DNA from 2 places in the Nocardia arseniciresistens genome. Region 2 is predicted to be linked to the other one. Evidence: riboswitches for the same ligand, from Rfam matches in the RefSeq annotation. Region 2 holds a riboswitch; the other holds the start of a gene.

Region 1 (15,992 bases), on a different contig from region 2:
TTTGCGACATCGTCGACGGTGACGCCGGTCTGCTTGGTGATCTCGCGCAGATCGAGGATGCACTCGTGGGCGACCATGCCGTGCTCGCCGGTGTAGAGCACCGGGAAGTGTGCGTCGAGGCGGCGGGCGATGTAGTTGGCCGAGGCGATCGCCGTCAGTGTCGCCTTGCGCAGACCGTCGGCACCCATCATCCGAATGTAGGCCCAGGTGATCGGCAGGATCGAGGCCGAACCGTACATGGCGGCGGACACCGCGTGTGAACCGGTCTCGAGCGGATCGCCCGGCAGGTACGGCGCCAGGTGCGAGCGCACCGCGACAGGGCCGACGCCGGGACCGCCGCCGCCGTGCGGAATGCAGAAGGTCTTGTGCAAGTTCAGGTGGCTCACATCGCCGCCGAAGCGGCCCGGACGGGCAAGCCCGACAAGCGCATTCAGGTTCGCGCCGTCGACATACACCTGACCGCCCGCATCGTGCACCAGCGCGCACAGCTCGGCGACCTCGTGCTCGTACACGCCGTGGGTGGACGGGTAGGTGATCATGATGCACGCCAGCCGGTCGGCGTGGTCGGCGATCTTGGCGCGCAGGTCATCGAGGTCGACGTCGCCGTTGTCGCGGCACTTCACCACCTCGACGCGCAGCCCGGCCATCGAGGCGGAGGCCGCGTTGGTGCCGTGTGCGCTGGACGGGATCAGGCACGTATCCCGGTGTGTGTCACCGCGATCCAGGTGGTAGCGCCGGATGGCGAGCAGACCGGCGTACTCACCCTGACTGCCGGCATTCGGTTGCAAGCTGACCGAGTCGTACCCGGTGATCGCCGAGAGCCAGCCCTCCAGATCGTGGATCACCCGCAATAGGCCGGGGACGTCCTCGACCGGTGCGTAGGGATGCACTCGCGCGAAACCGGGCCAGGTGATCGCCTCCATCTCGGCGGTCGCGTTCAGCTTCATGGTGCAGGAACCGAGCGGAATCATGCTGCGGTCCAAGGCGATGTCTTTGTCCGAGAGCCGCCGCAGGTACCGCAGCATCGCGGTCTCGGTGTGGTAGCTGGTGAACGCCGGGTGCGTGAGGTACTCGGAGGCACGCGTCTCGACCGATGCGGCGGCGGTCGCGGGCGCGGAAACCTCCGAAGACAGTGCGGTGCCGAAGGATTCGAGAACAGCAGCGACATGCGTCGCGGTGGTCGCCTCGTCGCAGGCGATACCGACGTGATCGGCATCGACGAGCCGCAGGTTGATACCACTCGACTTCGCCTTCGCCACAACGGCTTCCGCACCCCCGGGCACATGGGCGAGCACGGTGTCGAAGAAGTTGTCGTGCACTACGGCGCCGTCGAGTCCGGTGGCGATGGCCCGCGCGTGCCCGTGCACCCGTCGCGCGATTTCGCGCAGTCCGTCGGGGCCGTGATAGCTGGCGTACATCGCGGCCAGAATCGCGAGCAGCACCTGGGCGGTACAGATATTGGAGGTCGCCTTCTCGCGGCGAATGTGCTGCTCACGAGTCTGCAGCGCGAGCCGGTAGGCGACCGAGCCGTCCGCGTCCACCGACACTCCGACCAATCGGCCCGGCAGCTGCCGGGCATGCTTGGAATGCACCGACAGGTACCCGGCGTGCGGCCCGCCGAAGCCCATCGGGACACCGAAGCGCTGCGTAGTGCCGAAGCACGCGTCGGCCCCCTGCTCCCCCGGCGGCGTGATCAGTGTCAGCGCAAGCAGATCCGCGCCGACGGCAACCAGCGCGCCACGCTCGTGCGCCGCCTCGATGAGCGGCGCCCAGTCGACCACCCGACCCGACGCGCCAGGGGCCTGAACAAGTACACCGAAGAAGTCGCCGTCAAGCAGACCGGAGGCCAGTTCGGCCTCGACGATCTCGATCCCGAGCGGCTCGGCTCTGGTGTAGAGCACGGTCTTGGTCTGCGGAAACAAATCCGTGTCGATGAGCAACCGCGCCGACTTCGACCGGCCTGCCCTGCGCAGCAGCGTCATCGCCTCGGCGGCCGCGGTGGCCTCGTCGAGCATGGAGGAATTGGCGACTTCCATGCCGGTCAGGTCCGACACCATGGTCTGGAAGTTGAGCAGCGCTTCGAGGCGGCCCTGGCTGATCTCCGGCTGGTAAGGCGTGTAGGCGGTGTACCAGGCCGGGTTCTCCAGCAGGCTGCGCACCAGTACGGGCGGAGTCAAGGTGTCGTAGTAGCCCAGACCGATCATCGAGGTGGCGACGGTGTTCGAATGGGCAAGCTCGGCCAGCTCCGCCAGCACCTCGTGCTCGGTGGCTGCCGCCGGGAGTACCTCGAGGCCGGAGCTGTCGAGAATGCTCGCGGGCAACGCGGCGGTCGCGAGCTCATCAAGCGAACCGACACCGACAACGTCCAGGATCCGGGCGAGTTCGTCCAGGTCGGGTCCGATGTGGCGGTCGGCAAATGATCGAGTCACGGCAGCTCCAAAAGGTCGGGCGGGTCGACCACACGGTCGACGAGTACCAGCCCTCCCCCTCTGTCGCGGAGCCTGAGAGATTCGGGGTGCGACCCCTTTCCCCATGGGCGGGCGACCACGCGCTGTCTGCAGCGGTCACCACTTTCCAGAGGCGTCGAAGCCCGTACGGTCCCTGTTGCCTGAGAGATTGACGGGGAGGTGCTGCTCCTTCGGCGCCCGGGCTCTTATGAAGACCAGGACTCTCCCGCACGGCGGCGACGCATCGCTAGTTTATGCCGCGCGCGCAACGAATCGCTCCACCGGACCCCGAATGGATGTGTCGTCCTCGTCACTTTCGCCGCATACGAACAGTGCCCGCCGCGGACGACGGGCACTTCACAGCGAAAATTTTTAGCCGGTCTTCTGGTTCATCCGCGCCTTGCGGCGGAACGACAGTTCATCCTCTGGACGCTCGCTCGCGCTGCCACTGACGGCCCGCTCGGCTGGGAAGTTGGCGATCGCGCCGGTCAACTCGCGCATTGCACCGCTCACCGCGATGCCGAAAACGCCCTGCCCACCCTGCAGTAAATCAACTACCTCCTCGGCCGAGGTGCATTCGTACACCGAGGTGCCGTCGGAGAACAGGGTGATACCCGCTAGGTCCTGCACGCCGCGGCTGCGCAGATGATCGACCGCGATGCGGATGTTCTGGAGCGAGATGCCCGCGTCCAATAGTCGCTTCACGATCTTGAGGACCAGGATGTCCTTGAACGAATACAGCCGCTGGCTGCCCGAGCCCGCGGCGCTACGGATGGACGGCACCACTAAACCGGTACGCGCCCAGTAGTCGAGCTGCCGGTAGGTGATCCCGGCCACCTGGCACGCGCTCGGAACGCGGTATCCGACGAGATCGTCAGGTACCGAGTCGTCCGGGAACAGGCCTGGCTGTACCACTCCCTGCGATTGCTCTGCCACTGACCACTCCCTTGCTTCGCCGCCGCCTTGGCCTCATCAATAACCCGGCTCCGTTGACCACATACACCCAGTCAGAACGCACGTGGTCCAACTATCGAGATTACTCCCCTTGATTGTCACGGGAGCGGCATCGTCGGACCAAACGCGACGCGCGGTACGAGTCTCGACCTGTACTAGAGGTCTAAAAGATAGTTCTGACCTCTCAGCTGTCGGTCGCCTTGAAGTCGTCCGGGGAGACCGATTCCAGGAACTCCTTGAACTTCTCGACCTCGTCCTCGCGCTCGTCGGGCATCACCAACCCGGCCTCCTCGAGGACCGGTTCCTCGGCATAGATCGGGCAACCGACCCGCAAGGCGATCGCTACCGAATCCGACGGCCGCGCCGAGACCCGCAGATCGTTCTCGAAAACCAGATCCGCGTAGAAGGTGCCCTCTTGCAGATCGACGATCCGGACTTCCTTGAGTGTGTGCCCGAGGTCGGTGATCAAGATCTTGATCAGATCGTGAGTCAGCGGACGGACCGGGGTCACCCCCTCCTGCTCGAGCACGATCGCGGTCGCCTCGGCCTGCCCGATCCAGATCGGCAGATACCGATCCCCGGACGCCTCACGGAGCAACAGCACGGGCTGGTTCTGTGGCTGCTCGACACGAATGCCGATCACACGCATCTCACTCATGCCTGAGCCTCGCTAACACTCGGCTCCGACATGAGCGAAGCACACTGCATCATGATTCGTTCGCTGCGCTCACTCATCGCACTGCCTCCCAATACTTCGCCGGCCACCCGGCATGAACTACCGCAGAGCTCGCCGTACCTCCGAGTCTAAGCGAACAAGAAGGTGTCCAGCATTCCGTGTGCACAGCCGAAATCAGTGTGTTGTGACCAGCGGTACCTGCTTTGCGGCGCGCGGAGAACCCCGAGCCGAACGCTCAGCCGCCGAGCGAGTTCCGCACCGACGCCTTCACCAGGCAGGTATGCAAGGTCAGCGACAATGCCGCGAGCTCGCGCACCATCTCCTCGGCCCTGGCACGGGCGCCCGCGTCGCGGCTTTTGGCAATCGGGGCCGCGATCTGGGCGACCAGGGCCGCTTCCCGGTCGGCGGCGAGTTTGAAGGCACGCAAATGCCGTGCCTCCAGCCCGAATTCCGCCATCGCCTTCGCGGTCCGCGCGAGCGTCACCGCCTCGGCGTCGAAGAAGCCCGCGGCACCGGGGGTGATCAGGTTCGCCCGGATCAGGTCGTTGAGGAACTTCTCGTCGATGTCGGCCTGCGTGAGCAGATCGGCACGAGTGAGCCGGATTTCGTGATCGAATCGCAGCTCGTCCGGCGAGACCTCACCCGGCACGACGCCGAGCCTGCGCGGCCCGCCGACGCTCGCGCCGTGTGCCGACTGCCCATTCTCCGATGGCACGGCGAGCTCGTTGTCACGGGCGGAGTGCGCCCGGGCGCGGGCTTCCCGCACACCGAGCGTCGCCGCACCGCTATCGATCGCCTCGAGCTGTTCCTTGATCACCTTCAACGGCAGGTACTGATCGCGTTGCGCGGTCAGTACGAACCTGAGCCGTTCACAGTCGGCAATCGAGAATCTGCGGTATCCGGACGGAGTGCGCTCCGGCCGGATCAGACCCTCAGCCTCGAGAAAACGGATCTTCGAGATGGTGATGTCCGGAAAGTCCGGCCGCAGCAAGTCCAGCACGGAGCCGATCGACATACCTCCGCGCGCCCACTGCGCCGCGCCCGTCATAGCATCGAGTCTTTCATGAAGCCGCGTTCTTCCCTGCCAACACGGCCGTCACGAGGACCCGTGCCGCTTGCGTCATAGACTGCCGGCACCCGCAGACGACTCGTTCACCTGGGCGCGCGGACCGGTGAGGAAGACGAGACGGAACTTTCCGATCTGCACCTCGTCACCGTTCTGCAACTCCGAGGAATCCACCGGCTCCCGATTGACATAGGTGCCGTTGAGGCTGCCCACGTCGACCACCTGGAAGGAATCGTCGTCCTGCCGGAACTCGGCGTGCCGACGGCTGACGGTGACGTCGTCGAGAAAGATGTCACTGTCGGGATGGCGCCCTGCCGACGTAGTCGGCTGATCCAGCAGGAACCGCGAGCCCGCATTCGGTCCGCGCTTGACAACCAGCAGAGCCGCGCCGACCGGCAGACCCTCGACCCCTTGGACCGGCTGCTCGCCGGTCTGCTCTGCGGAGCGCGACGCGTCGACCTCGTTCAGGAAATCCGCGCGGAAGACCGACGTCGTCTCGGCCGCGGTCTCCCCGTAACCCGGGTCTTTGTTCTCGCTCACCGTTTCTCTCCTCCTCGAACCTGATTTTCCATGCAAGCAGGTGCTGCCTCACCGCCACGACCTGGGATCGTTGACGCTAGAAACACCGGAACAGCTCACCGGCACATCTGTTGGCATTGACCGTACCCTGCCAGGGCGTGCCCGTGCAGGTAGAACCGGGAAGGCTGATTCAGCCCCCGATAACTCCTTGATAACCTGCGGCATCCAGCAGCTCGCCGAGTGCAGCATCCAGGGTTGCCGGGTCGGCCAGTTCGAGCTCGAACAGCCATCCCTCGCCGTACGGATCGGTGTTCAGCGTTTCCGGCTTCTGCACCAAATCCTGGTTCACCGCAACAACTTTCGCTGCCAGCGGTGCGTAGATATCGGACACGCTCTTGGTCGACTCGACCTCCGCGATACTTTCGCCCGCTGCCGCATCCCGATCCGCCTCCGGCAGCTGCACGAACACAACGTCACCGAGTTGAGACTGGGCGTAGTCGGTGATGCCGATTCGAACCCGCGTCGGGCTGATCCGCTGCACCCACTCGTGCTCTTCGGTGTAGTGCAGATCCTCTGGGGTTTGGGTCACAGGCCATCCTTTCTGTCGGGAACCTTCACGCAAACTCTAATCACTATGTCCTCCGGTGCGGCACAGCCGGTATCGCTCGCGCGACCGCGACGGCTTTCCCCGCATAGAGGACACCGGTCCACACATACACCGCCGTACCCCAGACCAGGAATGCCCCACCGAAGGCCCGGCCGAAACCTGCCAGTGCCCAATCCATCTGACCGGCCAGCAACCATGGCAATGCCGACATCAGCGCGAAGGTGGCCGCTTTACCCAGGTAGATCACCTCCGGTGGGTCCAGCTCGCGACGTTTGTACACCGAGAGCGTCAGGGTGAGCAGCAGATCACGGCCGACGAGAATCACCGCCACCCACCATGGGAGCAGTCCGCGGATGACGAAAGCGGCCAGAGTCGTGACCAGGTAGAGCCGGTCGACGAACGGATCGAGCAGTGCGCCCAGGCGCGAGGACTGGTCGAGTAGCCTGGCCAGCTTGCCGTCGAGGAAGTCGGTGAAGCCACTGGCGATCAGCAGCGCGAATGCCCAGCCATCGGCCCGCTCGACCAGCAGCAACCACACGAACAGCGGCACCCCGAGGAGTCGGAGCACGCTCAGCGCATTGGGGACAGTCAGAATGCGGTCGGCGAAGATACCGCCTGCCGCACCGTCACCGCTGGAGTCGGCGCGCTCGCCCGGCTCCGTCGTCCCCGATTCCGTTGTCACAGCCCGTGCATACCGCACCGACCCCCACCGGCGCCATCCGGGCACGCCGGTTTCGGACATATCGGCCGATCGGCGGGGTGCCGCTCGGAGTGCTCGCGGGTCGCTCGAAAGTACATGGATTCCATCGCATCCGACTCGGTGACAGAATGACTATGAAAGTATCTCATCCGTTGTCCGGTAGTGAGAGGAAGTCATGCCCGAATTCGACTACGACGTGGTGGTGATCGGTTCCGGATTCGGCGGCAGTGTGAGCGCATTGCGGCTGACCGAGAAGGGGTATCGGGTCGGCGTGCTCGAGGCAGGCAGGCGCTGGAACGCCGAGGACATCCCGAAGACGAATTGGAATGTGCGCAAGTCGATCTGGGCGCCAAGACTCGGCCTGACAGGCCCGCAGCGGATCAGCGTCCTCGGCAAGTGCGCGGTGTTCTCCGGCGCGGGTGTCGGCGGTGGCTCGCTGATCTACGGCAACACACTCTACGAGCCGCTGCCGAACTTCTACACCGACAAGCAGTGGTCGCACATCACCGACTGGAAATCCGAGCTCGCGCCGTATTACGACCAGGCTCAACGCATGCTCGGCGTGGCACCCAACCCACGGATGACCCCGGCCGACGAGGTAATCAAGGAGATAGCCGACGACCTCGGAGTCGGGCACACCTTCCATGCCACGAACGTCGGCGTGTTCTTCAACGAGGACGATCCCGGCACCGAAGTGGACGACCCGTACTTCGGTGGCGCTGGTCCGCGACGGCGCGGCTGCGTGCACTGCGCGCAATGCTTCACCGGCTGCCCGAACAATGCGAAGAACACCACCACGACCAACTACCTCTACCTGGCCGAGCAGGCGGGCGCCGAGGTCCACCCGCTGACCACCGCGACGGTCGTGCGCCCACTCGGCGCGAGCGGCTACGCCATCGACACCGAACGCTCCGACCGCTGGATCCGCAAACAGCGCAGGACCTTCACCGCCCAACAGGTGGTCTTCGCGGGCGCCGCACTCGGCACCCAGAAGCTGCTGCACAAGATGCGCGACGAGCACGTGCTGCCCAACCTCTCGCCACGCCTCGGCGAGCTGACCCGCAGCAATTCCGAGGCCATCCTCAACGTGGTGAGCCGCTCGCGCCGCGATTTCGCCGAGGGCATCGCGATCACCTCCTCGATCCATCCCGAGGCCGACACCCACATCGAGGTGTGCCACTACGGCAAGGGGCAGAACGCCCTCTTCCCGATGTCGGTGCCGATCGTCGACGGCGGCGCGTTCCGATTCCTGCGTTTCCTGCTGGCAATCGTGTTGCACCCCTTGGTGTTCCTGCGCAGCCTCAATGCCAGGCACGCCTCGGAGAAGTCGGTGATCCTGCTCGTAATGCAGTCGCTGGACAACTCACTGACCTCCTTCCGCAAGCGCGGGCTGCTGAAAACCAAGGCGGGCACCGGCGAACCGAACCCGACCTGGATTCCATTGGCGCACGATGTCGGCCGTCGCTTCGGCGAGAAGGTGAACGGCGACACCCAAGGCCTGATCATGGACGTGCTCAATATCCCGGCGACCGCGCACTACATCGGCGGCTGCGTGATCGGCGAGAACCCGGAGACCGGCGTCGTCGACCCGTACCAGCGGGTGTACGGGCATGCCGGCCTACATGTCGCGGACGGTTCGGCGGTAACAGCCAATCTGGGTGTCAACCCGTCGCTGACCATCACCGCGCAGGCCGAGCGGGCGATGGCGTTCTGGCCCAACAAGGACCAGGCGGATCCGCGCCCCGAGCTGGGTTCCGCGTACATGAGGATCTCTCCGGTCGCACCGAACCATCCGACCGTGCCGAGCGCTGCGCCCGGAGCACTGCGACTGCCGATCACCCCGATCGCTCCGGCCGACCCGGTCGTTCCGGCCAACTGAGCAAGCCGAACCGTCGTCCCACCCGGCGCGGGTGGGACGACGCGACGGCGCCACGGCGTGGCGAATCCGACACCATCAGGCAGCTACACACCGGCTAGCGTTGGCTGTTGTGTCCAACAGTGGTATCGACCTTCGCACCTTCGTGCCCGCCGACGAGGTGCGCGGCCGCGGCCGAGCGCAACGGCAGCGGGTTCCGGTCACCGCGCGTGATCGCGCGGCCACCTGGGCTACTCGACCGAGCGTGCTCGACTTCATCGAGGCAAGCAATGCGGGCCGCTTGGCGCACCTGGTGCCGTTGCGGATCGGCCGCATGCTCGCCTCGCCGTTCACTTTCTATCGTGGCGCGGCCGGGCTGATGGCCGCAGACCTGGCAGGCAGTCCCGACAGTGGCCTGCCCGCACAGATCTGCGGTGACGCGCATGCCGCGAACTTCGGTCTGTACGGCACGCCGCGCGGCGAAATCATCATGGATATCAACGACTTCGACGAAACCGTCGTCGGGCCGTGGGAGTGGGATCTGGAGCGCCTCGCGGCCAGCCTGGTGCTCGCGGGCCGCGAGGGCGGTGCCGACGAGGACAACTGCTATCGGGCGGCCCGTGACGCGGCGACCTCCTACCGGCTCGCGATCACCGGGGCCGCGCAGCTGCCGTTCATGGATTCGTGGTCCGCGCTGCCCGATGAATCGGTGATCAGCACGGCAAGGGCCGACGCGCTGCTCGACGACTTCAAGAAGGCCGCGAAGAAGGCGCGCAAGAACAACAGCGCCAAAGTAGTGGCGAAGTGGACCGAGCACCTCGAGGATCATGAGACAGGCATCCGCAAGCACCGATTCGTCAGCGACCCACCGATTCTCACCCACGTCGAGGACAAGGTCGCCGAAGCGGTCATCGATGGCCTACAGCGATACACCGAAACACTGCCCGAGTCCCGCCAGAATCTCATCACCCGATTTGCCGTGTCCGACATCGCCTTTCGAATCGTCGGCACCGGTAGTGTCGGAATGCACAGCTACGTAGCGCTGTTGCACGGCAATGAAGGAGAGGCGCTGGTACTCCAGGTGAAACAGGCGAATCCCTCTGCTCTCGCTCCGTTCCTGCCCGGGGCGAAGACGCGGCACGAAGGGGAACGAATTGTGCAGGGCGCCAGGCTGGTTCAGTCCGAGAGCGATATCCTGCTCGGCTGGACCTCACTGGAGCTGCCCACAGGCGAGTTACCATTCATCGTGCGCCAATTCCGCAATCTCAAGGGCGACATCGACCCGGCCGAGCTGCCGCAGAGCGACCTCGACGATTACGGCAGGCTGGCGGGTGCCCTGCTGGCTCGGGCACATTCGCGGTCACTCGATCCACGGCTGGTCGCGGGTTATCTGGACGGTGACGATCGCTTCGACGACGCGGTCGCCCGATTCGCCGTCCGCTACGCCGACCGCACCGAAGCCGACCACACCGAACTGGTCGCCGCCGTGCACGCGGGAAAGGTCGTCGCCGAACAGCCGCAGTAGTTCTCGTGCCCAACACGCCGTGTCTGGCCGTACGCGCGAGGAACCCGGCCCGTTTTCTCGTATCCTTTCCACCATCGAGTGTCGACGTGAAGGGCGGTCGTGAATGCTCGTGCGAGTGCAGAATCCGGCAGGCACCAATGCCGAAAGGGCGTTGCTCGACTGGCTGCGCACCTGGAAAGACGCGGCCAGCCCGCATGGTGTCGCCACGATCAATTGCAGCCTGTTCCACAAGGATCGACTGCACCAGTTCGACGCCGTGGTCTGGACACCGAACAGTTGCGTGGTGATCGAGGCGGAGGCGCTGGTCGCCCGCCAGGACGGTGTGCTGGAGATCCCGCTCAACGGAGCATGGACGATCTCGGGCGAACCGGTCGCGATGGAGAGCAGGGATCGGCGTACCCCGCTGGAGAAATCGCGCGAGCATACGTTCGCACTGCAGACCTGGCTGGCCGCGCGTGGCCTCGGCCAGCGCGCGGTACATGGCGTCGCGCTGATGGTCCCGCTGCGCGGTGCGGAGTTGAAGGTCCAACAGGCTTGGAGCGACCCGAGTTTCGATGTCATCCTCGGCAACGACCCCGGCAGGCTGCGCCACTACTTCGACGTGCTCGCCGAGAGCGAGAAGCAGTTGTGGACCGCCAACGATGTCGCGGTGGCCTTCCGTGGCCTCGGCATCCTGCCGTATCTGCCCGCGCCACAGGAACTGCTCAACGAGGGTTTCATCGGCCCGATCGACATCACGCTCTGGCACGGCGGCCCGCAGCAGGCGCAGGCCGAGGCTTACGCCGACGAACTCGCGATGGCCGAGCGCGAGGCGCGCTCACCCGCCATGGTGATCGAAGCGCCCTGGTACAGCCCGTGGAAGTTGTATCCGCGCGAGTCGGGAGACATGGATCTCGGCCGTGCCTTCATGCGGATCACGTTGGCGATCGGCATGATCATCGGCTTCGCCTGGATCCTGTGGTTCTTCATCACCGCGATCCTGACCTACGGCCCCGGCTGATCCACCGCGACCCGACGCTATCGTCGTCGGCGTGAGCACCGCACGACAGGACCGTGATCGGCCGACCGCACTTCGGCTCTGTCTTGTGCTGTTCTGTGCCACGGTCGCGATCGGGCTGCCGCTGACCTTTCCGCACGGCGGCGGGCCGACCGAAGTCGATAACGACCTTGCCGCGCCGATCCACTCAGCACTCGACAGCCATCGCGGCGTGTACCGAGCCCTGGTGATCCCGAGCAATGGCTACATCCTGATTCCGCTGCTGCTCGCGGCGGCCTGCTGGTTCGCCTACCGGGGCCAACGGTGGCGCGCGGCAACAATGGTCGTGGTTCCTGAGCTCGCCGTGGCGATCAACAGCTGGCTGCTGAAACCGCTGTGGGACCGGCCGCTGCACGACTACCTCGCCTATCCGAGTGGGCACACGGTGCACCTGGTCGCGGTCGGCACCGCCTTCGTGCTGCTGACCGATGTGGCGAGGGCGCGGACGAGCGCACTTGTCCTCGGCGCGCTCGCCCTGCTCGGTGCGGCAATCGGCATGATCGGTCTCGGCTATCACTTACCGACCGATATTCTCGGCGGCGCGGCGGCCGCGATCGCCATGGTCATCGCGCTGTGGTGGCCTGTCGAACGGTGTGTCCTGCGGACCGAACGCGTGCAGTCGGCGGTGCGAGTCCACAACTGAGGGCAGCCGTGCGCGCCGCCTACACCGGCGCCTCGCTGTGAGCCGTCCGCTCGAATACGCTCGCATCCGCCAACATGGCCGCACGCAGCATGCTCTCCGGCACACCCATGCCTTCGACCAGTGTGAGCGCGTCCGGACGCAGCCGGTCGACCAACTCGTTGACGCCGCGGCGCACCGCCTTCGCACGCTCGACCGACATGAATCGGTGCATGATGAACCAGGCCGAATTCTCCTCCAGCATCGAGTACACGAACAGGTCGCAGACCGTCTCGGCGAGCTCGCGCGCCGCCGGATCCTCGATGCCCGCAATGCCTTCGATGAATTCCTCGAGGATCAACCGGTCGATATGGGCGGTACCCGCGGCGAGGATGTGGTCCTGCGCGTTGTTGAACGCCTCGAACGGGGCGGTGTCCTCGGCGCGTGCGCGCAGCCGGTGTCCCGCTGTGCGAACCAGGTAGTCCTCACGGTCGGCGAACAGCTGTAGCTGCACCGAGCGGCGCGACACATCGGCCTCGTCGACGGTGTCGTCGCCGCGGTCGCGCAGGGTCTGGATCAGTTGGCGTACACCGGAACGCTTGCGCACCACGTCACCGGCCATGGTCGCGGCGAAGCGCACCCAGCCGAGTGCGTCGAGCTCGCGAATCTCATCCGAGTAGGAGGTGAGCAGTTCCTTGGCCACCAGCTGGGTGAGCACGACATTGTCGCCCTCGAAGGTGGTGAACACATCGGTGTCGGACTTGAGCGTGACGAGCCTGTTCTCGGTGAGATAGCCTGCGCCGCCGCAGGCTTCGCGGCATTCCTGGATGGCGCGGGTCGCGTGCTCGGTCTGCGCGACCTTCAAACCCGCGGCGCGTTTCTCGAGGGCGCGCTGCGCGCCGGGGTCCAGATCCTGACCGGTTTGCACCAGGTGCATACGGCGCACCAGGTCGTTCTGCGCGAAAGCCAGCGCGTAGGACCTGGCGATCAACGGCAGCAACCGGCGCTGATGGCTGCGGTAGTCGAGCAGCAGCGTTTCCTGGCCGTTGTCGGGGTCGGAGAACTGCCGCCGCTTCAGCGCGTACCGCGTCGCGATGCTCAGCGCGACCCGCGCACCGGCCGCCGCCGCGCCACCGACACTGACCCGGCCGCGCACCAATGTGCCGAGGGTGGTGAAGAATCTGCGACTCGGATTCTCGATGTCGGTGTCGTAGGTACCGTCCGGCGCGACGTCGGCGAACCGGTTGAGCAAGTTCTCCCGTGGCACCCGCACTCGGTCGAACACGATGCGCCCGTTGTCGACACCGGGCAGGCCGCCCTTGAGCCCGTCGTCATAGGTGGTGACGCCCGGCAGGTCGGTGCCGTGCTCGTCCCGGATCGGTACCAGCAGGCAATGCACGCCACGGTTCTCCCCGTTGGTGATCAGCTGCGCGAAAACCGCTGCCATCCTCGCATGTTCGGCCGCGCCCCCGATGTAGTCCTTGCGTGCCGAGGGTGTCGGCGAATGCACGACGAATTCCTGGGTGTCCGGATCGTAGGTCGCGGTCGTCTCGAGGTTGGCGACGTCGCTGCCGTGCCCGGATTCGGTCATCGCGAAGCAGCCGAGCAGATCCAGTGACAGCAGTCGCTTGACCACATCCCGGTGTCGTTGGGTGCCGAGGTTCTCCACGGCTCCACCGAACAGGCCCCATTGCACACCCGCCTTCACCCACAGCGACAGGTCCGCGTAGGCCAGCATCTCCAAGCCGACCACGGCCGCGCCGGGTTCTCCGGTGCCGCCGTTCTCCAGCCGGAATCCGCGCTCGGCGATGCCCATGGTCGCGATGGCCCGCATCTGATCGAGGACCCGCGCCCGCGCGGCCCTGTAGTCGAGGTAGGGGTCTCCGGCGAATTTATCGTCCGCGAGCTGGATTCGAGCCGCTTCCCGGACCGCGCCCCACGGTCCATCAAGTGCTGCGCGGAGGTGATCTGCCGTCGATGCGATGCCGGTAGTCATAACTCGACATTAGCCCGCGCGGGACCGCGCAAACCGTGACCGTTGACACGACATCCCGGACCGACCTCTTGCCGATTGTTGAACGAGCGTTTAATGTATTGAACATGCGTTTAATCAGAGTTCCATATCGCAAAGACCCGCCGAGGTAGGGTTCGCCATGAAGCCGACGACGACCTCAGACCTCACAACCGCCGCCCGGATTCGCGACGCCGCGATCGAGGTGTTCGGTGAGCACGGATTCCAAGTCGGCGTCCGTGTCATCGCCGCCGCCGCCGGTGTCTCCCCCGGATTGGTGAACCACCATTTCGGCTCCAAGGACGGCCTGAGAGCCGCCTGCGATGAGCGGGTACAGCAGCTGACCAGGGACGAGAAGGCCAAGACGATCGCCGGGCCGAACATCGCGAAGGGCATGCTCGCCGCCCTGGCCGATATCGAGGAATACGGTCCGCTCGTCGCCTACATGGTGCGCAGCTTGCAGTCGGGCGGACCACTGGCCGAATCGCTTTTCGAGCACATGGTTTCCGATGCCGAGGTGTACATCCAGGCCGGTGTCGACGCGGGCACCATCAAGCCGAGTCGAGACCCGGCAGCTCGAGCCAGATACATCATGATGCTCAATCTCGGCGCGACCTTGCTCTACGTGCAAATGCGCCAGAAACCGGGCGAAAAGCTCGACTTCCGCAAGATCACCCGTGAGCTGACCGACGAACTCACCCCACCGGCCCTGGAGTTCTACACACAGGGCCTGCTCACCGACCCAACGATTTTGGACACCCTCAACAAGGAGACCTGATGTCCGACATCATCGAAGTTCATGATCTGCACAAGAACTTCGGCCACGTCGCCGCCCTCGATGGACTGGATCTCGCTGTCAGCGAGGGCGAAATCCATGGCTTCCTCGGCCCCAACGGGGCGGGCAAGTCGACCACCATCCGCGTGCTGCTCGGCATTCTGCGCAGCACGTCGGGACGGGCCGAACTGCTCGGCCGCGATCCGTGGACCGATGCCGTCGCTCTACACCGCGAACTCGCCTACGTACCAGGCGATGTCACGCTATGGCCGTCACTGTCCGGCGGCGAGACCATCGACCTACTCGCCAGAATGCGCGGCGGCATCAACGCCGATCGACGCGCCGAGCTGATCGAGCGGTTCGACCTCGATCCGCGCAAGAAGGCCCGCACCTACTCGAAGGGCAACCGGCAGAAGGTCGCACTGGTCTCCGCGCTCGCCTCCGACGTGCGCCTGCTGCTACTCGACGAACCGACTTCGGGCCTGGATCCGTTGATGGAGCAGGTATTTCGCGAATGCGTCGAGGAGGCCAAGCAGCGCGGCACCACCGTTCTACTGTCCAGCCACATCCTTTCCGAGGTGGAGGTGCTCTGCGACCGGGTGACCATCATCCGCGCGGGGCGCACCGTAGAGACCGGCTCGCTTTCCGATATGCGACACCTTTCCCGGACCGCCATCACCGCCGAATTGCTCGGCGACCCAGGCGATCTCAGCCGGATCGCCGGCGTCGAGGACATCGAGCTCGACGGTTCGACACTGCACTGCCAGGTGGAGGGCGAACATCTCGGCGAGCTGATCCGAATACTCGGCGACACCGGAGTGCGCAGCCTGACCAGCGCACCGCCGACGCTGGAAGAGTTGTTCATGCGGCACTACCACGTCGATGGGGACGACTCTCATTCCACGGCAAAGCATTCCGGGGCAGAGCGCGCCGACCATGCCGGGGAGAAGGTGCAAGCATGACCACCATCGCCGCGGGCAGGCATTACGCCGCCCCCGCCGTGCGCGGGTCGGCCGACTTCGCGGGCACGGCCCAACTACTGCGGCTGTATCTGCGCCGTGATCGCATCGTGTTGCCGCTGTGGGTACTCGCCTTCGGGCTGCTGCCAGCCTTCTATGTCGCGAGCACCAAGGGCGTGTACGACACACAGGCCGAACTCGACAATTACGCGCGGTCCATCACGGACAGCCCGGCTCTTGTCG
Region 2 (15,992 bases):
TGACGCCGCTGACCCGCTACGAGATCGCCGGTCCCGGCGCGCTGGAGCTGCTACAGCGACTCACCACGAACAACCTCGACAAGAGCGTCGGCTCGGTCACCTACACACTGCTGCTCGACGAGAAGGGCGGCATCCGAAGCGATCTCACCGTGGCCAGGCTAGCGCCGCAGCGTTTCCAGGTCGGCGCGAATGGTCCGCTGGACTTCGACTGGTTCACGCGTAACTTGCCCGCCGCCGGCGATACCGACGGGGCGGTGACGCTGCGTGACATCACCGGGGGCACCTGTTGTATCGGTGTGTGGGGTCCGGTGGCACGAGATCTCGTGCAGCCCTTGTGTTCTGATGATATTTCCCATCACTCCTTCAAGTACTTCCGTGCACTGCAAACCTATCTCGGCGCGATTCCCGTGACGATGATGCGGGTCTCCTACGTCGGTGAGCTCGGCTGGGAGATCTACACCACGGCCGAATACGGCAGCGCCCTATGGGATCTGCTCTGGGAGGCAGGTCGGGCGTACGAGGTGATCGCGGCGGGCCGGATCGCGTTCAACAGTCTGCGCATCGAAAAGGGTTATCGCGGTTGGGGAACCGATATGACCACCGAACACCTGCCCGCCGCTGCCGGCGTCGATTTCGCGGTACGGATGAACAAGCCCGATTTCGTCGGCAAGGCCGCACTGGAGCAGGCGGGACCTCCGACAAAGATCTTGCGCAGCATCGTGTTCGACAGCCCGTCGATGGTGGTGCTCGGCAAGGAGCCGGTCTTCATGCGGGGGATGTGCGCGGGCTACATCACCAGCGCGGCCTATTCCGCCACCATCGGCCGCAGCATCGCCTACGCCTGGCTGCCCGCGGGTGCGGGTCCCGGCGATGTGGTCGAGGTCGAATACCTCGGCACGCTCTACACCGCCGTCATACACCCGGAACCGGTGGTCGACCCCGAAATGTCCAGGATCAGGAGGTAGCGAAATGGCTACTGCGACACACGGTTACGACGTCATCGTGATCGGTCTCGGCGGTATGGGCAGCGCTGCCGCCTATCACCTGGCCGCCCGAGGGCAGCGGGTGCTCGGGCTGGAGAAGTTCACGCCCGCGCACAACAAGGGCTCCAGCCACGGCGGGTCGAGGATCATCCGGCAGTCCTATTTCGAGGACCCCGCGTACGTGCCGTTGCTGCTGCGTTCCTACGAATTGTGGGAGAAGCTCGCCGCCGACAGCGAGCGCGAAGTCTTCCGGCTCACCGGTGGGTTGTTCCTCGGCCCGCCCGACTCGCTGACGGTCGCGGGCAGCCTGCGTGCGAGCCGCGAGTGGTCACTACCGCACGAGGTGCTCGATGCCGCCGAAATCCGGCACAGGTACCCGAGTTTCACTCCGGAGCCGGGCGACATCGCGGTCTATGAGGACAAGGCGGGATTCGCCCGGCCGGAGCTGACGGTGCAGGCACACATAGATCTCGCGCTGCGATCGGGTGCGACGCTGTCGTTCGGTGAGCAGGTACTCGACTGGGCGGAGACCGGCTCCGGGGTGACGGTGACGACCGAAAGTGCCACCTACCACGCCGATCAGCTCGTGATCTGTCCCGGCGCGTGGGCTCCGGAACTGCTGGCGAAGTTCGGCATTCCGATCACCGTCGAACGGCACGTGCTCTACTGGCTCGATCCGATCGGCGGCGCAGCCGCCTTCGCTGATCAGCCGATCCATATCAGCGAGAACAGTTCCGGCGAACAGATATACACCTTCCCCGCTATCGACGGACCCGAGGGCGGCGTGAAAACGGCGTTCTTCCGCAGGGGCATCGAGTGCACACCGGACACCATCGATCGCGTGGTGCACCAGCACGAGATCAAGGCGATGCGCGACCGCGTCGCCGAACTGGTCCCCGCACTGGATGGTCCATGCCTGCACTCCGCGACCTGCATGTACTCCAACACCCCCGATCAGCACTTCGTGATCGCCCGCCATCCCGACAGCGCACGCGTGACCGTGGCCTGTGGGTTCTCCGGCCACGGCTTCAAGTTCGTCCCGGTGGTCGGGGAGATCCTCGCTGATCTGACCATCGACGCGAAAACCGCACACCCCATTACGCTTTTCGACCCGCAAAGGTTGGTGGCCGATGACAACAGCATCGCGTAGCGAGTCCACGGACCTGCCGGTGCGGACGCCCGCGTTGATCCCGACCCTCGGCGGCAAGTGGTACGTCGAGGATTCGATCTTCGCGGCCGAACAGGAACACCTCTTCGAGCAGATGTGGTTCTGTGCGGTCCGATCCGCCGACCTCGCTCGACCAGGCCAGTTCAGGAGGGTCCAGGTCGGTCGCGAGAGCGTGCTGATCGTGCGCGGCCGCGACGGCGCGCTGCGCGCATTCCTGAACATCTGCCGCCACCGCGGGGCCATGCTGTGCACCGAGGACGAGGGCCAGGTGAAGCGCAATCTGCGTTGCCCCTACCACGCCTGGACCTACGGGCTGGACGGGAAACTGGTCACCGCGCCCAACATGTCCGCACTCAAAGACGCCGAGGGCGAGGACATCGATCGGGTCGCCTACGGCCTTGTTCCTGTGGCTCTACGCGAATGGCTCGGGTATGCCTGGGTCTGCCTCGCCGATGAACCGCCGTCGTTCGAGTCCGAGGTGATCGGCGCGGTCACCGAGCGGCTCGGCACCGCGACCGCGATCGACGCCTACGACATCGACAACCTGAAGGTCGGTCGCCGCGTGGTCTACGACGTAGCGGCGAACTGGAAGCTCATCGTGGAGAACTTCATGGAGTGCTACCACTGCGCGACCATCCATCCAGAGCTCACCGAGGTGCTGCCCGAGTTCGCCGACGGCCTCGCGGCCCAGGTCTTCGTCGGCCACGGCGCCGAGTTCGGTCCGGAGGTCGCGGGCTTCACCGTCGACGGCTCGCCCGGGTTCGAGCGCCTTCCAGGAGTGAGTCCGGAGCAGGATCGCAGGTACTACGCGATCACGATTCGGCCGACGGTCTTCGTCAACCTGGTCCCTGACCACATCATCTTCCATAGGATGTATCCGCTGGCAGCAGACCGTACGGTCGTCGAGTGCGACTGGCTCTACACCGGCGACGTCGTCGCCGGGGGCCGCGACGTGTCCCATTCGGTCGAACTGTTCCACCGCGTGAACGAACAAGATTTCGCGGCATGTGAGCGCACCCAACCGACGATGTCCTCACGTGCTTACCGAAACGGCGGGGTGCTCGTCCCCGCCGAGCACCACATCGCGGAGTTCCACGAATGGCTGCTCGCACGAATCGGCGACATGAGGTGACACGACATGAACGGTGACCCGGACCTGCTCATCGGCGGCGAGTGGATACACGCCTCCGATGGTGGCCTGCGTCAGATCGTCAACCCTGCCGATGGCTCGGTGGTGGCGAGCGTCGACGAGGCGACAACGGAGGACGCGCGCCGAGCGGTTGCCGCCGCGCGTGCCACCTTCGATGAGGGGGCCTGGGCCGCAACACCGGTTGCCGAGCGCGCCGCGTTGCTGCTGCGGATCGCGGATCTGCTCGAACGCGACAAGGAGCAGATCGCTCACCTCGAGACCCTGGACACCGGCAAGACGCTGGTGGAAAGCCGTATCGACATCGACGACGTGGTCTCGGTGTTCCGCTATTACGGTGGCCTGGTCGCGGTGCAGGCCGACCGAGTTGTCGATGTCGGCGACCCGACGGTGATCAGCCGCGTTGTCCGCGAGCCGATCGGTGTCTGCGTGCTGATCGCGCCGTGGAACTATCCGTTGCTACAGATGTCGTGGAAGATCGCGCCCGCGCTCGGCGCGGGCTGCACGATGGTCGCCAAGCCGAGCGAGGTGACCCCGCTCAGCACCATCGCCTTCGTCCGTCTTGCCGAGGAAGCCGGCGTGCCCTCTGGGGTGCTGAACCTGGTGCAGGGCAGCGGCGCGGTGCTCGGGTCGGCGCTGACAGACAACTCGGACGTGGATTTCATCTCGTTCACCGGTGGTCTCGCGACGGGACGAATCATCTCCGAGGTGGCCGCCGAGCATGTCACCAAGGTCGCGGTGGAACTCGGTGGCAAGAACCCGCACATCGTGTTCGCCGACGCCGACTGGGAGAGCTCGGTCGACCAGGTGCTGACAGGTGTGTTCCTGCACTCCGGCCAGGTCTGCTCGGCGGGTACGCGGCTGATCATCGAAGAGTCCATCGCCGACGACTTCGTCGCCGAATTGGTCCGAAGGGCCGAGCTGATTCGCGTCGGCAATGGCATGGACGCGGCAAGCGAGACCGGCCCACTGGTCTCCGAACAGCATCGCGCGAAGGTGGAGGCCTACGTCGAGCTGGGTATCTCCGAGGGCGCGAAACTGGTGACCGGCGGTGTCCGGCCGAGCGACCCGGCGCTGGCCGCGGGCAGCTTCTTCCTGCCGACCATCTTCGACAACTGTGATCGGTCGATGCGGATCGTCCAGGAGGAGACATTCGGACCGATCCTCACAGTGGAGCGCTTCGTTACCGAGGCGGAGGCGATTCGCCTCGGTAACGACACCGAGTACGGACTCGCGGGCGGTGTGCGCACCACCGACCCCGCGCGCGGCGAACGCATGGTGCGCGCGCTGCGACACGGCACCATCTGGCTCAACGACTTCGGCTATTACACAGCGGCCGCGGAATGGGGCGGGTTCAAGAAGTCCGGAAACGGACGCGAACTCGGGCCGACCGGACTTACCGAATATCAGGAAATCAAACACATTTGGCACAACACGGCACCGAAGCCTGCGGAGTGGTTCAAGGGCGTCTGATCCGAGTTACGACATCGGCCGGACAGCCCGTACCGGCCGGCACCGCGAAAGGCACGGTAGCAATGGCAGTCAAGGAGCACGGTCTGGCCGATGACAATGGGATGGAGGATTTCGGCTACAAGGAATCCCTCGACCGAAGTATCGGCAAATTCGCCAGCTTCGCCGCAGGCGTCAGTTACATTTCGATTCTCACCGGCACTTTCCAGCTGTTCTATTTCGGTTTCGGCAGCGCGGGTCCGGCCTATCTATGGTCGTGGCCCCTGGTTTTCGTCGGACAGATGGCTGTCGCACTGTGCTTCATGGAGCTTGCGGCGAAGTATCCGGTCGCCGGTTCGGTCTACAACTGGTCGAAGTCGCTCGGCAGCAGAATCGTCGGATGGTCTTCGGGCTGGCTGATGTTGACCGCGTCGATCGTCACGCTTTCCGCGGTGGTGCTCGCCCTACAGCTGAACCTGCCACGCCTGTGGAGCGGCTTCCAGCTGATCGGTGACGGCAGTGGTGAATTCGACTACGCCACCAACGCCGTGGTGCTCGGCACGATCATGATCGTGTTCACCACCACCGTCAACGCGCTCGGTGTGCGGCTCATGGCCATGATCAACAGCACCGGCGTGTTCATCGAACTCATCGCGGCGGTGCTGATCGCCATCATCTTGGCGGCCAACTGGACTCGCGGCCCGCAGGTGTTCTTCTCCACGCACGGCTACGGTGCGGGGGAGTCCGGCGGCTACCTCGGCGCGTTCCTGGTCGCCTCGCTCGCCTCCGGCTACGTGATGTACGGCTTCGACACCGCGAGCTCGCTCGGCGAGGAGACGGTGGAGCCGAGGCGCACCGCACCGAAGGCGATCCTGCGCGCGATTCTCGCCTCGTTCGTGATCGGCGGCGCGATCCTGGTGTTCGCGGTGATGGCGGCCCCTGATCTCGACGACCCGAAGGTCGGCAGCTCGAGCGGCGGCCTGCAATACATTGTCGAACAAGTGATGTGGGGGCCGCTCGGCACCATTTTCCTGTGCTGCATCGTGGTCGCGGTGACGGTGTGTTCGCTGGCCGTGCACACCGCCGCCATCCGGTTGACCTTCGCCATGGCCCGCGACAATGCGCTGCCCTTCGGCGAAAAGCTCGCCCGAGTGCATCCGAAGACGCAGACCCCTGTGGTGCCCGCTGTGGTGATCGGTGTGCTCGCCGTGCTGATCCTGGTGGTCAATATCGGTCAGCCGAAGATCTTCACGGTGCTGACCTCGATCGCCATCATCATGATCTACCTGGCCTACCTGATGGTGACAGGGCCGATGCTGAAGAAGCGGCTCAAAGGTCAGTGGCCGCCGAAGGATCTGAAAGCGGGCGGCTACTTCTCGATGGGCCGCTGGGGTCTATTGGTCAATATCGTCGCCGTCGTATGGGGCATCGGGATGGCGTTGAATCTGGCCTGGCCGCGCGAGGCCGTGTACGGCACGCCCTGGTACAACACCTGGGGCGCGTTCGTCTACATCGGTGCGATTCTCGGCGCTGGGCTGCTCTGGTACGGGCTGAGGGGCCGCAAGAGCATCGGCACCCTCGCTTCACACGCGGCAGCGTCGAAGGAGGCGGAATCAGATGTCTGACAGTGTGTTCGACTACGTGATCGCGGGCGGCGGCACCGCGGGATGTGTGCTTGCCGCACGGCTCAGTGAGGACCCGGAGGTGTCGGTGTGCCTGCTGGAAGCCGGTCCGTCCGATGTCGGCGACCGCAATATCCTCGAGCTCACCGAATGGATGTATCTGCTCGATTCCGGGTACGACTGGGACTATCCGGTCGAACCACAGGAACGCGGCAATAGCTTTTTGCGCCACGCGAGGGCGAAGGTGCTCGGCGGATGTTCCTCGCACAACTCGTGTATCGCGTTCTGGCCGCCTGCCGAGAATCTGGACGAATGGGCCGCGATGGGTGCCAAGGGCTGGAGCGCGGCCGAGGTGCTGCCCTATGTCGCGCGGGTGGAGAACAACGACGCGCCCGGCGAGCAGCACGGCCACAGCGGACCGGTCCGGCTGCGCGACGTCCCGCCCGATGACCCGTGTGGAGCGGCGGTGCTCGAAGCCGCTGCGCTGATCGGCTTGCCGACGGTCCAATTCAACCGTGGCGCAACGGTGCGCAACGGTGCGGGGTGGTTCCAGATCAATTCCGACGAGGACAACATCAGGATGTCGACCTCGCACGCCTACCTGCACCCCATCCTCGACTCGCGGCCCAATCTCGTTGTGCGCACCGGGTGTCGGGTCAGTGAGGTCCTGTTCGACGAGGCACGCAACGCGACAGGCGTGCGATACCAGCGGCCGGATCTCACCGGGTACGACACGATCTCGGCCCGACGCGAGGTGATCGTCACCGCGGGGGCCATCGATACGCCGAAGTTGTTGATGCTGTCCGGGATCGGGCCCGCCGAGCATCTGCGTGAGGTCGGCGTAGCGGTGCTCGTCGACTCTCCAGGTGTCGGTTCGAACCTGGACGACCATGTCGAGGGCCTGGTGTTCTGGGAGGCCGCGCGGCCGATGGTCACCACCTCGACACAGTGGTGGGAAATCGGCCTGTTCGCCACCACCGACGAGACGCTGCGCCTGCCGGACGTGATGATGCACTACGGCAGCGTGCCGTTCGATATGAACACACTGCGCCATGGTTACCCGACTACCGACAACGGTTTCTGCTTGACGCCCAACGTCACTCAGGGCCGCTCGCGTGGCACGGTCCGGCTGCGCAGTCGCGACTTCCGTGACAGGCCCAAGGTCGACCCGAGGTATTTCACCGATCCCGAGGGGCACGACGAACGCACCATGCTCGCGGGAGTCCGGTTGGCGCGCAAGATAGCCGAGCAGACGCCGCTTCGGGACTGGGTCGCCAGGGAGCTCGCGCCGGGCCCGGACGCGACGACCGACGACGAACTACTCGACTACATTCGCGCGACGCACAACACCGTGTACCACCCGGCGGCCACCGCGCGGATGGGGGCGACCGACGATCCGATGGCGGTGCTCGATCCCGAACTGCGGGTCAAGGGCGTGTCCCGATTGCGGGTCGTCGACGCGTCCGCGATGCCGAAACTGCCTGCGGTGAACCCTAATATCACGGTCATGACCATGGCAGAGAAGTGCGCGGACCTCATACGGAAAACCTGAGTGAGGTGCCGAAAGAGGCGGGACTAGAGGCGTTTCTCGCCGATCACGCGCCGTTCCAGGCGATGGCAACGACCGAGCTCGAGCAGCTCGCGTCGTCGTCATCGCTGCACAGATTCGCGGCGGGCACGGTGATCATGGACTACTCGGCCAAGGTGCCCGACGATATCTGGATGCTGTGGAGCGGCCGCGTCGCCTTGCTCGGCAGCGGCGACGGCACACCGATCGACACTATCGAGCCCGGCGGAATCTTCGGCTATGTTCCGCTACTCACCGGAGGCAGTGCCGACTTCCTCGCGCGGGCGGCCGAACCGAGCCTGCTTATCCGGCTGCCGGGGGCCTTGGTCGCGGCCCAGTTCGCTCAGCCCGCCGGTCTCGCGTTCCTCGCCTCCTCGGCGTGGAAAACGGTGTCCGGCAGCCGAACTCCGATGGCACCCGCGGTCGGCAGCCGCCCGGTCGGCGAGCTCGTCTCCAGGGCCGCGGTTTTCGTCACGCCGGAGACCAGCGTGCGTGATGCCGTCGTGCGGATGACCGAGGAGTCCGTCTCCTATGTGCTGATCCGGTTGCCGCAAGGCGAATTCGGCATTTTCACCGATCGCGATCTGCGTACCAAGGTGGTGGGCGCCGGGCTGCCGGTAGAAGCGCCGATCTCCCTGGTGATGAGCGCTCCGGCCCGGCGAGTGACCGCCGACCTGACCGCCGAGACCGTGCTGATGGAAATGCTGGAATGGGGGCTGCGGCATATGCCGGTGCTGTCCCGGCGCGGTGAGGTGCTGGGCGTGCTCGAGGACGCGGACCTGCTAGCCGCCTCGGCGAGACAGGGTTTCGTGCTGCGCTGCTCGATCGCCGCGGCCACCGACGCGGCCCAACTACAGCGTGCTGCGCGCGAGATCACCGGCACCGTCGTCGACCTGTTTCGCAATGGCACCGAGGCGTCGGCGACCAGCGGCATTCTGTCTGTCGTCATCGACTCGGTGGTCCGCAAGGGACTCGAACTGGCGCTGGCCGAGATCGACGATGCGCCCGAGCTGACCCCTTCGAGCGACCTGGGAGCAGTCGCCGGCGGCGGGTTCGCCTGGCTGACGCTCGGCAGTATCGCCCGGCGCGAGGCGATGCCGTCGTCGGATGTGGACAGCGCGCTGTCCTGGAGCGACGAATTATCCTCGGCGAGTGGGCAACTCCGCGCGGTCGCCGCGCGAGTGCACGCCATCCTCGATGCCTGCGGGCTGCCCGCCGACAGCAATGGCGCGATTGCCGCGAAGCCGAAATTCTCCCGTTCTCGCTCGCAATGGGCGAAGGCGGCCGAGGCTTGGCTCGACGATCCATTGCAGGGCCGTGGACTGGTCCTCACCTCGCTGCTCATCGACGGGCGCGTGGTGTGGGGTGCGGAATCGTTGCACGCGATTCCCGCCGCGTTCCGGCGGATGCGCGCCGACCACCCGCACGCGCTGCGCCTGCAACTGCTCGACGCGCTGTCGGGGCGAGTACGGACGCGCTCGCTGCGCGACGTGATCTCCCGGCGTGGCGGGACGTTCGATCTGAAGAACCACGCGCTGGCCCCGATCGTCAACCTCGCCAGGTGGGGCGGGCTGATGGCGGGCATGACCTCGGCGTCGACCCCGATGCGGCTGGCGGCCGCCGCGAGTGCCGGTGCGGTCCGCGAGCGTGATGCCGCCGTCCTGACCGAGGTTTTCACCATGCTGCAACGCATGCGTATGGTCCATCAGATCGAGCAGCTTTCCGCAGGACACAGTCCTGGAGACATCATCACGATGTCGGAACTCTCACCACTGAATCGCAGCCTGCTCAACGATGCGCTGCGCGAGATCGCGGCGGTTCAGCGACGCATCGGCAACACCGGAGCGGCGACCACCTAGACTGGTGACCGAGATGGTAATTCGAGATGTTGAGGATAACGGGCGGACGGCCGCGGTGCAGTCCGTCGATCGCGCGCTGCTCGTCTTGGAGATCATCGCCAAGCTCGGACAGGCCGGTGTCACCGAGATTGCCACCGAGCTCGGTGTCCACAAATCTACCGTCTCCCGACTGATCACGGTGCTGGAATCGCGCGGATACGTCGAGCAGCTTTCCGGGCGCGGCAAGTATCGGCTCGGCTTCTCCATCGTCCGGCTCGCAGGCTCGACCAGCGCGCAGGTCGATCTCGTCGGGCAGAGCCAAGGTACGTGCAACGAGCTGGCGGATGCCTCGGGCGAGACGACCAACCTCGCTGTGCTGGACGGCAATCGGGTGATCAACATCGTCGAGGCGATGGGGCCCGGCTCGATCGCACTGCTGTCCTGGGTGGGGAAGAGCTGCCCGCTGCACGCAACCTCCAGTGGCAAGGTGTTGCTCGCGGATCTGGTGCCGAGCCAGATGCGCAAGCGCGTCGGCGCCAAGCTGGAGATGTTCACCGAAAACACGATCACCAAGGTCGCCGACCTCGCTGCCGAACTCGTCGAGGTCAGGAAGAACGGCTGGGCGAGTGTGCGCGAGGAACTGGAGATCGGCCTCAACGCCGTCGCCGCGCCCGTCTATGACGGCGGTGGAGTAGTCGTTGCGGCACTGAGTGTTTCCGGGCCCGCCTACCGCCTCGGTCCCGACCGTTTCGCCGAAGTCGCCGAGCTGACCGTCGCGAGCGCCGCCGACATCAGCCGTCGCCTCGGATATTTCGCCTGAGCTCGAGCGCACCTGGTGGGTGCTGTGGGGCGTAGCCCGCCGCCCAATTCGTATTGACAAGGGTTGAGGTCGGCTCAATACTTAGTGCGGATGGTGCAACTGTTGCGTTTTGCGCAACTGTTGCGGCATGTGAAATTGAATAGTCGCCGTTGACGTGCGGCGGGAGATCTCCACGGAATTTCGTGGAGAGCCGAAGGAGCAAATCCTCCCGGGAATCTCTCAGGCCCAGTACCGCCGCGCACAGGCACCTCTGGAAAGCAGTGCGCACGCACTCGCCGACGGGGCAAACGCGCGGTGTCCAGATCGACACAGCGCGTGAAACTCTCAGGCCATTGGACAGAGCGGGAGGAGCCACCCACGCGCATGCGTCGACGAAAGGCTCCTGATGGCCGAACCTATTGCTATCGCTGGCGACTGCTTGCGGGTCGCTCGAAACAACAACACAGCCATTCGGACCGACCTCGACGCGTCGTTGGGTGAATTCGATCCGGTCGTCGCGAATTTGATCGACCGCGAAATCAGCAGGCAGCAAAGCGGTTTGGAAATGATCGCCTCCGAAAATCACGCGCCGCTCGCGGTGATGCAGGCGCAGGGCTCGGTGCTCACAAACAAGTATGCGGAAGGCTATCCAGGCCGTCGTTATTACGGCGGCTGCGAGCATGTCGACGAGATCGAAACGCTGGCGATCGACCGGTTGCGCGCGCTGTTCGGCGCCGAATACGTCAACGTCCAGCCGCATTCGGGCGCGCAGGCCAATGCCGCGGCGATGCACGCGGTGTTGCGGCCTGGCGATGGGATCCTCGGGCTCGCCCTCGACCACGGCGGACACCTCACCCACGGTATGAAGATCAACTTCTCCGGTCGGCTCTATGACGTTGTGGCCTACCATGTTCGGGCCGATGACCATCTCATCGACATGGACGAGGTGCGAAGGCTCGCGCAGGAGCACCGCCCGAAGCTGATCGTGGCAGGTTGGTCCGCCTACCCTCGGCACCTCGACTTCGCCGAATTCCGGCGCATCGCAGATGAAGTCGGTGCCTACCTGATGGTGGACATGGCGCACTTCGCGGGACTGGTCGCGGCGGGTCTGCATCCGTCGCCCATCCCGCACGCGCACATCGTCACCTCGACAACGCACAAGACCCTCGGTGGGCCGCGTGGCGGATTCATTCTCGCCATCGACGAATTGGGTAAGAAGCTGGCTTCCGCCGTCTTTCCTGGACAGCAGGGCGGTCCGCTCGAGCATGTGATCGCGGCCAAGGCCGTTGCTTTCAAGATGGCGGCGGAACCGGCGTTCCGTGATCGTCAGGAACGCACGCTCGCGGGTGCGCGGATCCTCGCCGATCGGCTGCTCGCCGAGGACTGCCTCGCGGCGGGAATCAGCGTCGTCAGCGGCGGTACCGATGTGCATCTGGTGCTCGTCGATCTGCGTGACTCCGAGCTCGACGGCCAGCAGGGCGAGGATCGGCTCGCCCAGATCGGAATCACGGTGAACCGCAACGCGGTTCCGTTCGATCCGCGCCCGCCCATGGTTAGTTCCGGGCTGCGAATCGGAACACCTGCGCTGGCCGCACGTGGCTTCGATACCGAGGCATTCGTCGAGGTCGCCGACATTATCGCCGCCACGTTGCGCGCGGCGCGGCCGGTCGAGGAGTCGAGTGCGCGGGTCGATGCGCTGGTTGCTCGCTTCCCGCTGTACCCCGGTCTGCGCGTGCCGGTATGACGGTCAGCATCTTCGACCTCTTCCGGGTCGGCATCGGGCCGTCGAGCTCGCACACGGTGGGGCCGATGCGCGCGGCCGACCGGTTCATCGAGGAGCTCAAAACCGTTGGGCAGCTTTACAATACGTCCGCTATTCGGGTTGAGCTGTACGGATCGCTCGGTGCGACGGGGCGCGGGCACGGCAGCATCGAGGCGATCGTGGCCGGGTTGTCCGGCGAGCGGCCGGAGACCGTTGATCCGGAGGTCGTGGTCAGCACCGCCGCCGAAACGCGGGCCAGCGGAACGTTGCGGCTCGGTGGGGTGCATCCGATCGTTTTCGCCATCGACGAGGACATCGAGTTGCTCTGGCGCGTGAAACCTGCCTTCCACAGCAACGGCATGATGTTCCGTGCGGTCGACGCCGAGGGGCAGGTGCTCATCGAGCGCCGGTTCTACTCGGTCGGTGGCGGTTTCGTGCTGGCCGAAGCCGAGATCGAACGACCCACCGAGGCGACGACGGCGGTTCCGTATCCGTTCGGCTCGGCCGGGGAGCTGCTCGCCCACACCACCGCTACCCGGCAGTCCATCAGCGAGCTGATGATGGCCAACGAAATGACCTGGCGCCGTCCGGACCGGATTCGGATCGACCTGCTCGAAATCTGGAAGGTCATGCAGGACTGCGTCCAGCGGGGGACCTCGACGGCGGGTGTGCTGCCGGGCGCACTCGCCGTCCGACGGCGTGCGGCGACGCTGCACCATCGACTGACTGTCGAAGCCGACGACACCGACCCGCTGCGTGCGATGGAGTGGGTCACGCTGTTCGCGATGGCCGTCAATGAGGAGAACGCGGCGGGCGGACGTGTCGTCACTGCGCCGACCAATGGTGCCGCGGGCATCATTCCCGCTGTGCTGCACTATGTTCAGCGTTTCGTGACCGGTGCCGGTGACGACAGCATCATCGACTTCCTTTTGACCGCGGGCGCGATCGGACAACTGATCAAGGAGAACGCCTCGATCTCCGGCGCCGAAGTCGGTTGTCAGGGCGAGGTCGGCGCGGCGTGTGCGATGGCGGCGGCCGGACTCACCGCCGTGCTCGGCGGCACGCCCGAACAGATCGAGAATGCCGCCGAGATAGGCATCGAGCACAACCTCGGTCTCACCTGCGACCCGATCGGCGGTCTCGTACAAATTCCGTGCATCGAACGAAACGGTGTCGCGGCGGTCAAGGCGATTACCGCGGCGCGCATGGCGATTCGTGGCGACGGCGTGCACCATGTGTCCCTCGACAAGGTCATCCAGACGATGCGTGCGACGGGCGCGGACATGCTGGACAAATACAAGGAGACTTCACTCGGCGGGCTCGCGGTCGCGGTGGTGGACTGCTGAGGGCTTGCCGATTCGGTCTCGGCTCGCAGCGTCAGCGCGGGGCCGATACCGACAGGCCTGCCGCAATCGCCGCATCGGTGAGTACGGCCTCGAGCATCGCGGGGGTGAGTCGGCCGGTGAAGGTGTTCTGCTGGCTGACGTGGTAGCAGCCGAAGAGCTGCAACGGTTCTCGGCTACCGTCGGACGGCGACAGCGTGACGTGCGCGCCGTGGCCGAACTTGGGTCGGGGGCGGGGAATGGTCCAACCCGCCGCCGCGAGCACCGGAAGCAGCGCCTGCCATCCGAAGGCGCCGAGCACGACGATGGCGCGGACGGTCGGCGTGAGCAGGTCCAATTCGGTGCGCAGCCAGTGGGCGCAGCGATCGCGTTCCTCCGGCGTCGGCTTGTTGTCAGGCGGCGCGCAGTGCACGGGAGCGGTGAGGCGGACGCCGGTCAGCTGTAGGCCGTCGTCGATCCGAACCGAGGTGGGCCTGCTGGCGAGCCCGACCGCGTGCAGCGCGGCGAACAGGACGTCACCGCTGCGGTCGCCGGTGAACATGCGACCTGTTCGATTGCCGCCGTGGGCGGCCGGGGCCAGGCCGACGATCAGTAGTCGGGCATCGGGCGGACCGAATCCGGGGACGGGGCGGCCCCAGTAGGTTTCCGCACGGAAGGCCGCCCGCTTCTCGGTGGCTACCTTTTCGCGCCAAGCGACGAGCCGTGGGCAGGCTCGGCACTGCGCGACGGCGGAGTCCAACTCGGCGACGGTGTGGCACATGAGAAAACCCAATCACATAACTCGAGGCGATAACCATGGGTTTGCATCCAGGACATGCGTCCAGGTAAGTGTGGCCGTGAGCTGCAGATAACGACCAGGACATGTGACCGTTAGCGCTGGCGCCGGGTTGATAGCATGGCCTTTCTGGCCGACCGGATGCGGGCTTCGCCCCCGGATTTACCCTCGAAAGAGTCTTTCCATGCAGTTTGAAATCGTCGAGCGAGACGAAACGTGGGTTGCCGGGTTGCCGGTGCGCAGCCCGAAACGTGCGCTCGGAGAACTGCGGGATCACGATCTCGAGGCGGCCTGGGCGGCAGTGCTGCATCAGGAGCTCGGTGGCCCTCTGGCCAGCGCGTATACCGATTACACCGGTGAGCTCGGCACCTACAACACTCAGATCGTCGGATACGAGTGTGCCTCGTTCGACGACGTCACCCGCGGCCACCTCGTCGCGCGGCTGCCACGCGGCACCTATGCCCGGTTCTCCTCGGTCGGTAACTTCCCGCAGGTGATGACCGACCTGTGGACGCAGATCGCCTACGCCGAGGAACACAACTACATCAAACGCACCTATACCGGTGACTTCGAGTGTTACCCGCACGCCTACAAAATTGATCTCTACCTGGCGGTAGATGCGCGATGACCTATGCGATTGTCGTGCGTGGCCAGGCGATCTACGGCGGCCTCGTGGTACCGAGGGTGCGGCCGAGCTTCAAGGTCAGCAATAGCGATCTGATCGAATTCCTCAAGGATCGGCTGCGCGACCGTGGGCAGGAGCGGCCGGATCACCCGATGTTCACCGTGTACGTGCCGGACCCCGCGGGGAACTTCAACGCCGTCGTCTGCTTCGAGTACCCGGACCACGATGCCGTCCCGGTCGGCGACGTGCTGGTCAAGGTGCCCAAGGGCGTCTATGCGCGGTTCGCGCCGAACGGCGACTACCACGATCCGGTCGAGGATGTGTGGGCGCAGGTCGATGATGCGACGGCCTCCGCGGAGATCACTCGCGCCTATCGCGAAGAGGTCGAGATCTGGCACGGTCCGGAGTCGGTGGAGCTGTTCATCTCGATCCTGGTCTAGTTGCTGAGATGTAGCTACGTCGGTACCAACCGGTCTCTCTGTTCCATTTCGTGTCCGTAAGGAGTGGCCTGACCTGCGGTTTGTTTCGGAGTCGAAATAAGTTTTCGGAAGATTAACCGGACATCTGGCCAATTCCATTCGAATGACGGATACTTCCCTAGGCAATCACACCAGATCGGCGGGCAGTCGGGTGTGAGAGCTGGACCGGCTCGATGACCGCGCGTGCGCGCGGTGGCTACGGAGTAGGGAACACCATGACTGTCGAAACAATCGCAGTCGGCCCCGGGGGCATGCGCGATGCCGAGGTGTTGCGCTTCCGGGATGTGCATTCCGGATATGTCTTCCATGTCGCGACTCCGGAGTCGCATCCAGACCTCTGGCGCCGATACTTGCGGGGTGCGCTGCGGGTTTACCGGCATTACGGAGTCGATCACGCGATCGAATACGACAAAGTCCAAAACGGCAGTTCGACCG

Evidence for each region. Region 2 has a riboswitch for glycine ahead of glyA (serine hydroxymethyltransferase). Riboswitches for the same ligand answer to the same signal wherever they lie in the genome.
Region 1: another riboswitch for glycine. It lies ahead of gcvP (aminomethyl-transferring glycine dehydrogenase); the one in region 2 lies ahead of glyA (serine hydroxymethyltransferase).

Annotation. Positions count from the first base shown of each region.
Region 1 covers NZ_JBKORD010000002.1:379,277-395,268, forward strand. Annotated here, with positions in the region: gene gcvP (aminomethyl-transferring glycine dehydrogenase) at 1-2,429, opposite strand, end outside; glycine riboswitch at 2,586-2,686, opposite strand; partial or broken gene ACLMAJ_RS05350 (MerR family transcriptional regulator) at 2,820-3,371, opposite strand; gene ACLMAJ_RS05355 (bifunctional nuclease family protein) at 3,586-4,059, opposite strand; gene ftsR (transcriptional regulator FtsR) at 4,313-5,125, opposite strand; gene odhI (oxoglutarate dehydrogenase inhibitor Odhl) at 5,198-5,683, opposite strand; gene gcvH (glycine cleavage system protein GcvH) at 5,853-6,251, opposite strand; gene ACLMAJ_RS05375 (CDP-alcohol phosphatidyltransferase family protein) at 6,295-6,951, opposite strand; gene ACLMAJ_RS05380 (GMC oxidoreductase) at 7,145-8,848, shown strand; gene ACLMAJ_RS05385 (DUF2252 domain-containing protein) at 8,958-10,349, shown strand; gene ACLMAJ_RS05390 (nuclease-related domain-containing protein) at 10,453-11,349, shown strand; gene ACLMAJ_RS05395 (phosphatase PAP2 family protein) at 11,381-12,028, shown strand; gene ACLMAJ_RS05400 (acyl-CoA dehydrogenase family protein) at 12,048-14,000, opposite strand; gene ACLMAJ_RS05405 (TetR/AcrR family transcriptional regulator) at 14,158-14,793, shown strand; gene ACLMAJ_RS05410 (ABC transporter ATP-binding protein) at 14,793-15,752, shown strand; gene ACLMAJ_RS05415 (ABC transporter permease) at 15,749-15,992, shown strand, end outside.
Region 2 covers NZ_JBKORD010000001.1:537,275-553,266, reverse strand. Annotated here, with positions in the region: gene ACLMAJ_RS02510 (GcvT family protein) at 1-965, shown strand, start outside; gene solA (N-methyl-L-tryptophan oxidase) at 970-2,133, shown strand; gene ACLMAJ_RS02500 (aromatic ring-hydroxylating oxygenase subunit alpha) at 2,114-3,283, shown strand; gene ACLMAJ_RS02495 (aldehyde dehydrogenase family protein) at 3,290-4,771, shown strand; gene ACLMAJ_RS02490 (APC family permease) at 4,834-6,372, shown strand; gene ACLMAJ_RS02485 (GMC family oxidoreductase) at 6,365-7,921, shown strand; gene ACLMAJ_RS02480 (putative nucleotidyltransferase substrate binding domain-containing protein) at 7,984-9,795, shown strand; gene ACLMAJ_RS02475 (IclR family transcriptional regulator) at 9,809-10,594, shown strand; glycine riboswitch at 10,745-10,838, shown strand; glycine riboswitch at 10,839-10,944, shown strand; gene glyA (serine hydroxymethyltransferase) at 10,980-12,317, shown strand; gene ACLMAJ_RS02465 (L-serine ammonia-lyase) at 12,314-13,681, shown strand; gene ACLMAJ_RS02460 (uracil-DNA glycosylase) at 13,713-14,438, opposite strand; gene ACLMAJ_RS02455 (GyrI-like domain-containing protein) at 14,638-15,081, shown strand; gene ACLMAJ_RS02450 (effector binding domain-containing protein) at 15,078-15,518, shown strand; gene ACLMAJ_RS02445 (hypothetical protein) at 15,773-15,992, shown strand, end outside.